2 regions of the Neisseria flava genome follow, and region 1 is predicted to be linked to the other one. Evidence: predicted binding sites of a transcription regulator. Region 1 holds the regulator's gene; the other holds the start of a gene.
The links. Region 1 encodes sigma-54, which starts transcription at its own class of promoters, with help from an activator protein. Its sites were predicted from a motif close to CTGGCACGCTTCATGCTT; they were not measured.
Positions count from the first base shown of each region.

Region 2: the regulator sigma-54 is predicted to act here: its motif matches at 2,345-2,362, upstream of AC5M9B_RS05230 (pilin).

Region 1 is NZ_CEXQBZ010000123.1:15,779-20,115, forward strand. It holds gene lptC (LPS export ABC transporter periplasmic protein LptC) at 1-521, shown strand, start outside; gene lptA (lipopolysaccharide transport periplasmic protein LptA) at 502-1,032, shown strand; gene lptB (LPS export ABC transporter ATP-binding protein) at 1,126-1,860, shown strand; gene rpoN (RNA polymerase factor sigma-54) at 2,097-3,449, shown strand; gene hpf (ribosome hibernation-promoting factor, HPF/YfiA family) at 3,515-3,829, shown strand; gene AC5M9B_RS09060 (GntP family permease) at 4,328-4,337, shown strand, end outside.
Region 2 is NZ_CEXQBZ010000109.1:73,716-78,052, forward strand. It holds gene AC5M9B_RS05220 (sulfatase-like hydrolase/transferase) at 1-752, opposite strand, end outside; gene AC5M9B_RS05225 (pilin) at 1,145-1,627, opposite strand; gene AC5M9B_RS05230 (pilin) at 1,724-2,176, opposite strand; partial or broken gene AC5M9B_RS05235 (IS5/IS1182 family transposase) at 2,859-2,996, opposite strand; gene recG (ATP-dependent DNA helicase RecG) at 3,295-4,337, opposite strand, start outside.

The sequences.
Region 1 (4,337 bases):
GATTGTCGGCATGGTTGGGGCGCATCAGCGAAATCGACATTGAAGAAGTCAAACTCAACCCCAACCAGCCGCAATATACGATGGGCGGCATAGACGGGCGGCGGTTTGACGAACAAGGTCGTCTGAAAGAACATCTGAGCGCAAGAGGGGCGAAACAATTTCCCGAAAGCACCGACGTACATTTCGAGCTGCCGCACCTCGTCTTCTTCCAAGAAGGCAGCCGGCTTTACGACGTCGGCAGCGACGAAGCCGTATACAACACCCAAACCAAACAACTCCTGTTCAAACACAACGTCGTCCTGACCAAAGCCGCCGATGCCAAGCGGCAGGCGGGCGTCGTCAAAACCGATCTCCTGCACGTCGACACCGAATCGCAATACGCCCAAACCGACACGCCCGTTACCTTCCAATACGGCGAATCGAGCGGCAACGCCGAAGGTCTGACGTATGACCACAAAAAAGGTTTGTTGAACTTCCCATCCAGAGTGAAAGCCACGATTTATGATACAAAAAATATGTAAGGCATGTGTTTTAACCGCATTTTTCGCCACCGCCCCCGCCTACGCCCTGCAAAGCGACAGCAAGCAGCCGATACAGATTGAAGCCGACCAAGGCTCGCTCGACCAAAACAACCAAAGCACCACCTTCACCGGCAACGTCATCATCAAACAAGGCACGCTCAACATCCGCGCCGGCAGCGTCAACGTCTCCCGCAACGACAAAGGCGAACAGTTCATGAAAGCCAGCGGATCACCCGTCCGCTTCAGCCAGACGCTCGACGACAACAAAGGCACGGTTAACGGACAAGCCAACAACGTAACCTACTCCTCCGCCATCAACCTCGTTACCCTGACCGGCAACGCCAAAGTCCAACGCGGCGGCGACGTTGCCGAAGGCGCAGTCATCACCTACAACACCAAAACCGAAGTCTATACCATCAACGGCAGCTCGAAATCAGGCGCCAAATCCGCCGCCAAATCCGGCAGGGTTAGCGTCGTCATCCAGCCGTCCAGCACCCAAAAAACTAAATAACCAATATCTGACAACACAAAAGGTCGTCTGAAAACCAACGCAGCAAAAACCCCAAACAACATTTTCAGACGACCTCCGAACCAAGAGTTATTTATGAGCGAAAACACCAGCCGCCTCGTCGTTCAAAACCTGCAAAAAAGTTTCAAAAAACGCCAAGTCGTCAAAAGCTTCTCCCTCGAAATCGAAAGCGGCGAAGTCATCGGCCTGCTCGGTCCCAACGGCGCAGGCAAAACCACCAGCTTCTACATGATTGTCGGACTCATCGCCGCCGATGCAGGCAGCGTTACCCTCGACGGACAAGAACTGCGCCACCTGCCCATACACGAACGCGCCCGCCTCGGCGTCGGCTACCTGCCCCAAGAAGCCTCGATTTTCCGCAAAATGACCGTCGAACAAAACATCCGCGCCATTTTAGAAATCAGCACCAAAGACAAAAGCCGCATCGACGGCGAAGTCGAAAAACTGCTTGCCGACCTCAACATCGGCCACCTGCGCTACAACCCCGCCCCCTCCCTGTCCGGCGGCGAACGCCGACGCGTCGAAATCGCCCGCGTACTCGCCATGCAGCCGCGCTTCATCCTCTTGGACGAACCCTTCGCCGGCGTTGACCCCATCGCCGTCATCGACATCCAAAAAATCATCGACTTCCTCAAATCGCGCGGCATCGGCGTACTCATTACCGACCACAACGTACGCGAAACCCTCAGCATCTGCGACAGAGCCTACATCATCAGCGACGGCACCGTCCTCGCCTCCGGCAAGCCCGACGACTTGGTCAACAACGAACAAGTCCGCTCCGTCTATCTCGGTGAAAACTTCAAATACTGACAATGACAAACCGCACAATTGATTGTGCGGTTTTTTTAAATAATAAAACCACCCAAAGTGAGTTGACGCATTAAGTGTAAAGTGTTGAAATACACATATCGAATAAAAAACAAAACGGCGTTCCCCAAAACGCCAAACACACCATAAAACCTTTTCAGACGACCTCTTTGCCATCGAACCAAACTCGAGGGCAAATGCCGTCCGAAATATAAAAAACAATCAACATACATTGCACCATGACCTTACTCGGCCTCAAACTCAGGCAGACCCAACAACTCAACCAACGTCTGCAACAATCCCTGCGCATCCTGCAAATGTCCGGTATCGAACTCGAACGCGAAGTCGAAGACTGGTTGCAGGACAATCCCCTGCTCGAACGTCCCGAAGCCGACGAATTTGCAGACGCAGAGTTCAATCACGGTACCACCATGCCGCGCAGCAACCACCTCGGCGGCGACGATGCCGAAGATGCGTGGCTCAACATCGCCAAAGAAGAAGATTTCAACCAATACCTGCACGCCCAAGTGTGCGAACACCCTCTTTCCGACAAAGAAGCCGCCTACGTCCACATCCTTATCGACTTCCTGGACGACCAAGGCTATTTCACCGACAGCATTCAAGACGTTATCGACAACACGCCCTTGGAATGGATGCTGGACGAAGACGAGCTGCAAAACGCCCTCGACCTTTTGCAGACCTTCGACCCGCCCGGCGTTGCCGCCGCCGACCTGACCGAATCCCTGATGCTCCAACTCATGCGCCTGCCCGCCAGCCCCGCGCGTCAGGCGGCCGCCCACCTCATCCAAAGTTCGCTGCACGATTTAGGCAAAAACCGCAAACAAAACATCATCCGCTTCCGCAAACTCTTTCCCGAAATCGACAGCGAAACCATAGAAGCCGCACTCGACATCATCGCCACGCTCAACCCCTACCCCGCCTACGGTTTCGCCTCCTCCGAACCGACCGCCTACATCCAGCCCGACGTTTGGGTCAAAGAAGGCAAAGACGGCTGGAAAGTCATCGGCAACGAAGCCGCCTGGCCCAAGCTGCAACTCAACCGCGAATACTGCGAACTGATGAAATCCGCAGAAGACGGCGCACCCGAGTGGAAAGAAAAAATCAACGAAGCCAAGCAGCGCATCGACTCTCTCGAACTGCGCAAAAGCACCGTCATCCGCCTTGCCGAATACATCGTCAAAAATCAGGAAGACTTCTTCATCTTCGGCGAAATCGGACTCGCACCCATGCTCATGAAAGACGCAGCCGCCGAATTGGGGCTTGCCGAAAGCACCATTTCGCGCGCCGCCAACCAAAAATATTTGTCTTGCCCGCGCGGACTATTTGCGTTACGCTATTTCTTCACTCAGGCAGTCAATTCCGAAGGCGACAAAGAAGGCCTGAGCCAAGGCGCGATTAAAGCCGTTTTGGGGCAGATTATCGAAAACGAAGACAGCAGCAAACCCCATTCCGACGAAACCCTTGTCCGCCTCCTCAAACAACAGGGCATAGACATCGCCCGCCGCACCGTCGCCAAATACAGGGAGTCGCTCGACATCCCGCCGGCACACAAACGCAAACTTACCGAATGACAGTTTTAAACCGCAGTTTTCCCGTTCCGTTTCTGACGGACTGAACCCACCGAAGGAGCTGTATTATGAATCTGAAAATCACCGGTCTGAATTTCGACGTTACCGAGGCCATCAAAAACTACGTTTCCGAAAAATTGGAACGCATCAACCGCCATGCAGCCAACGCCATTTCCGTTACCATTACCCTTTCCGTGGAAAAACTCAATCAACAGGCTGAAGCAGACATCCATTTGGCGGGCAAAGACCTACACGTCGAGGCCGTTGAACAAGATATGTACGCCGCCATCGATGTTCTGATGGACAAACTCGACCGCGCAGTGTTGAAACACAAAGAAAAAAGCGGCGATGTCCGCAGTACGGTAAAACCTGCCGCCGAATAAGCCTTGATTCAATAATAAAAACGTCGTCTGAAAATTTTCAGACGACGTTTTTTGTTAGCCAGTAATCTAGGGGCTGAACATAATGATTTGAATCCCACATAGGCGTTTTTCTGCTGGCAAAACCCACGTCATATCGGTCAACAAGCATTGCAGTATGTTAGCCCCATCAGGACAAAATTTTGAAAAATCATTGTATTTAAAAAAGAAACTGTTTTCTTATTCTGAATCCATGTCGGATTAGAAAAATAGAAAATATCCACGCCTGCCTTCTTTGTTCATGAAAGCAAACTACGTTTTCAGATGACCCTCCCTCTCTTACCAAGAGTAAATGACACCGCCCGACTTACTCTCATTATTCAAATCCATTTGAAAAAATAAATACTTAAACCCATCCGAAAACCCGCCATACCGCCCCGTTGCAAATCATGCTATGGTCTATTTGATACGTTTGAAAAACCTTAACTACCTTGTATTCTGATTACAAAGAAAGGCTTCAAAATGGACGGTT
Region 2 (4,337 bases), on a different contig from region 1:
GACAATTTAGCAAGTACCGCATCCTGCAAAGCCTGTTTCTCAGGTTGCCCCCAAGATTCTGCAACTATCATGAGAATCTTGTCCGATTGTGGCTTCAGCAAATGCGATGCCGCCCTTTGCTGATTCTTCAAAGGCATAAACACAGGACTCTGAAACCCCTGCTTAATAAAGTCGGCATTCTGACTGCTCGAATAAAGCAGATACTGACTTTTCGCATAATAAAAATTATTCGCCCCGAAAAGATTAAACTGCGCCGAACGTTCGTAATACTGCAAATGCCCGGTAAAATAAGCCGCAATCAAAAGCGGAACGACCAATACCGAAACATGGAAAAAATCAGTCTTCTCCGCCGTTTTGGACAAGATCAAAGGCATCAGTAAAAGATACAGTAGCAAACTGCCCGTCAATATCTGATAAAGCAAAGGCGCCTTCATAATAAAGGGGGCAAGGTATAAAGCCCCCAGCAAGTCCATAAACGGGAACTGCTGCATCACCAGCATCAACACATCAAAAAGCAGCACAGCCCAAAAAAGCAGCACCCCCGCCCATTTTGCAGGTTTCCATCCGAGCGCAAACAAAGCCGCCGCCGCAATATAATCCAAATTGATAATTGGACGCGCCGTTCCTGTAAGCCCTGCCAAAATCCAAAAAAGCAGATTCGGCAATACAACGAGCAATAGCGCATAAGCAAAATACTTCAGCCGCAACGACGGCAATCTAATTTTCTTCGATAAAAGAGAAGAAGGCTCCATCAGCAAATCCCTAGAAAAATAAATAATGATGAAAAAAACTAAGCAAACGCCATGCCAAACAATAAAACAGGGAATAAGAAGCATCGTCAACCATGGAAAAGGTCGTCTGAAAACACATTCAGACGACCTTTAGGCAGATTAGCTTTCCAAACCTAACATTGTAGATATTCAAATTTCGTTGGGCAGTATCTAATCCGAGTACCTCAACTGTAATGTGGGCTTTGCCCACGAATCATGCAGAAAATTTCAGACCGCCTTTTCATCGGTATCATCCGTGGGCAAAGCCCACGCTACGCCGCTTCGTTGTAAAAGGCACGCGCACCCATGCAACGCAGCAGCCGTATAGGTGCAGCCATACACGCTGCTGGCAGAAATACGAGCCACAGCTTGTTCTATGGCGTTTTTTGTTTTTTGGCACCTTTGCAGGAGACAGGGAGAAAATATTCATCCATTGTTCCGCTGCAAGACCATACGGTATTGCCTTTTGGGTTAGTTCCCGTTCCCGATACGGCAAAGCTGGGAATCAGGTAAATTTCAGTATTCTTAATCGGCACTGCTGCCTCTTTGCCTATTGCAGCAACAATAGTCCCATCATCTTCTATCCGGACAACTTTGACATAACTTCCGGCATTGTCTTTTTGCGAAACGGTTACCTTAATCGGCAGACTTCCCTTATCGGCAAAAGCCTCCTCGACTTCCGCCTTCATACTGGCGGCAAGCATAATTCCTTCGCTGACTTGCGCGCGCGCCACATAATTCTGATACGCGGGAAGCGCCATAATTCCGAGAATCCCGATAATCCCTATAACAATCATTAATTCCAGCAATGTAAAACCTTGAGGCTTAACGGTATATTTTTGATAACTTTTTTTCATATCGCGATGCAAATGGCTGTTGTGGAAATTTGCTTAGCAATAAAGCGGAAGGGAAGCCCTTCCGCTTTATTGGTTTACGTTTCTTACGCTAGGATATTAGCGGCAAGAAGAAGGCAGGAATTTAGTCGGAACGGTACCGGCAGTACATTTCCAAGTGAAGGAACCTTCAGACAAAGCTTTTTTGTTATCGGTGCCTTTCTCAGGAGACAGAGATACTGTTTTACCTGCGACATCAGCGTTCACACCACTAGATTTCATAGTTGCAATGATCACACCATCTTTTACTTCCATGCTTTTTACATATTTACCAGTAATCTTAGAGGCTGCAGCAACACCTGCGGCAGCATTATCAGAAGGCCATGCGCCTTTATCAGCGTAGTATTCGATAATTGCCGACTTTTGTCCTTCAGCCAAAGAAATCGCTTCAGAAACTTGCGCACGACCAGTGTAGTCTTGGTAAGCAGGCAGAGCGATAACTGCCAGAATACCGATAATTGCGATTACGATCATCAATTCGATCAGGGTGAAACCTTTTTGGATTGCTTTCATTTAATAAACTCCAGTTTAAAAAGTGTTGTGAATAAAAATGTTTGTTGTTAAAAAACCGTAATGTGTTTGGCTCTGCTTGTTTATGAGTAAAACCATCAAGTAGAAGGAATATACAGCTTCCCGGTTCGGACTTCGTTACTTGTATTTCCTTGCCGGACGTAATGTATCAAGCAGGAGATGTGCCAAGTCTGGATTTTTTTGGATTTTTTGTGAAAATATTTTGTAATTTTATGTTTTTAATAGGTTTAAATTTGTTTTGAAGGATTTTTCGGGCAGATTTGGGCTTTTTTATGACGTGGGATTTTTTGGGGGGACATGACGTGTTTTGTCATTTTTGAGAAAAAAAGGGAAACGTTTTATGTCATATGACGTATTTCGTCACTTTCATACCTATTTTAATAATATTGAAATAGATATGATAAGCGGTATAGTTTTTAGACAAGCGGTATTTTTAAGTTTTATATATTTTTAATTCGATGATTTTATATTGATTTTTTATACGAATTTGATAAGCGGATTTTAATTCGGATAAACGGTCATACTTAAAAGGTAATTATAGATATTTAGTTTATTTTTGAACGTTTGATTTGACTAAAAACGTCGTCTGAAAATATGGCGGGTTTCGCCGGTAAAACATAAACGCCCTGCCAAGACCAATATTTCTGCAAACTGCATCCGTGGGCAACGTCCATACTGCGGTAATCGTTGAATATAGTGGATTAACTTTAAACCAGTACGGCGTTGCCTCGCCTTGCCGTACTATCTGTACTGTCTGCGGCTTCGTCGCCTTGTCCTGATTTAAATTTAATCCACTATATTTCTGAAAATCAGAGGTCTGGATTCCCGCCTGCGCGGGAATGACGGCGAAGCAGGCAGGGATGTAGGAACTGTTTTTTCAGATGACTTGCGGGTATCTGCAAGCGGCTGCCGTAGCGTGGGCTTTGCCCGCGAGAATATATAAAGACCCGCCGCAACTGATATTTCTGCAAACCATATCTGTGGGTAAAGTCCATACTGCGGTAATCGTTGAATATCTCTGAAAAAGAGGTCTGGATTCCCGCCTACGCGGGAATGACGGCGCATTAGGTAAAAATGGCGGGATTGTTTTTCAGACGACCTTACACGCCCAAATATCCTTCCCTGCTGGCAAGCCATCTTGCCAGATGCGCCTCGACGATTTCGGGGTTTTGTTCAATCAGCATCGGGGCGATTTCGCGCGCTTGTTCTAAAAGGTGTAAGTCTTCTTCAAGGTTGGCGAAGCGCAGCATGGGGATGCCGCTTTGGCGCGCGCCGAGAAATTCGCCGGGGCCGCGGATGTTGAGGTCTTGGCGGGCGATTTCGAAGCCGTCGGTGTATTCGTAAATCACTTTCAGCCGTGCTTTGGCGAGTTCGCTCAAGGGCTCGGCAAACAGGAGGACGCACACGCTTTCTGCTGCGCCGCGCCCTACCCGACCTCGTAATTGGTGTAGCTGCGCTAAGCCCATGCGCTCGGCGTGTTCGATAACCATCAGGGCGGCGTTGGGCACATCTACGCCTACTTCGATAACGGTGGTGGCAACCAAGACGTTCAGACGGCCTGCGGCAAATTGAGCCATGACTTCGGCTTTTTCGGCGGCTTTCATGCGCCCGTGTACCAAGCCGATGTTGAGTTCGGGCAATGCCGCCTGAAGCTGCTCGAGAGTTTCGGTAGCGGTTTGCAGTTGCAGGGTTTCACTTTCTTCAATCAGCGGGCAGACCCAGTATGCCTGCTGCCCTTTGCGGCAGATGTTGAGGACGAAGCCTTCGACTTCGGCGCGGCGGACGTTGTTGACGAGACGGGTTTTAATCGGGGTGCGCCCGGGCGGCAATTTGTCGATAACGGATACGTCCAAGTCGGCGAAAAAACTCATGGCGAGCGTGCGCGGGATGGGCGTGGCGGACATCATCAACTGGTGGACGTCGCGCCCTTTGTTTTTGAGGGCGAGGCGTTGGGCGACACCAAAGCGGTGTTGTTCGTCCACAATCACCAAGCCCAGATTTTGGAACTCGACGTCGTCTGAAAACAGGGCGTGCGTGCCGACGGCGATTTTGACGGTGCCGTCGGCGAGTTTGGCTTTGGCTTCGTCTTTGGCTTTTTTACGCTGGCTGCCGGAAAGCCAGACGACTTCGAGTCCTAAAGGTT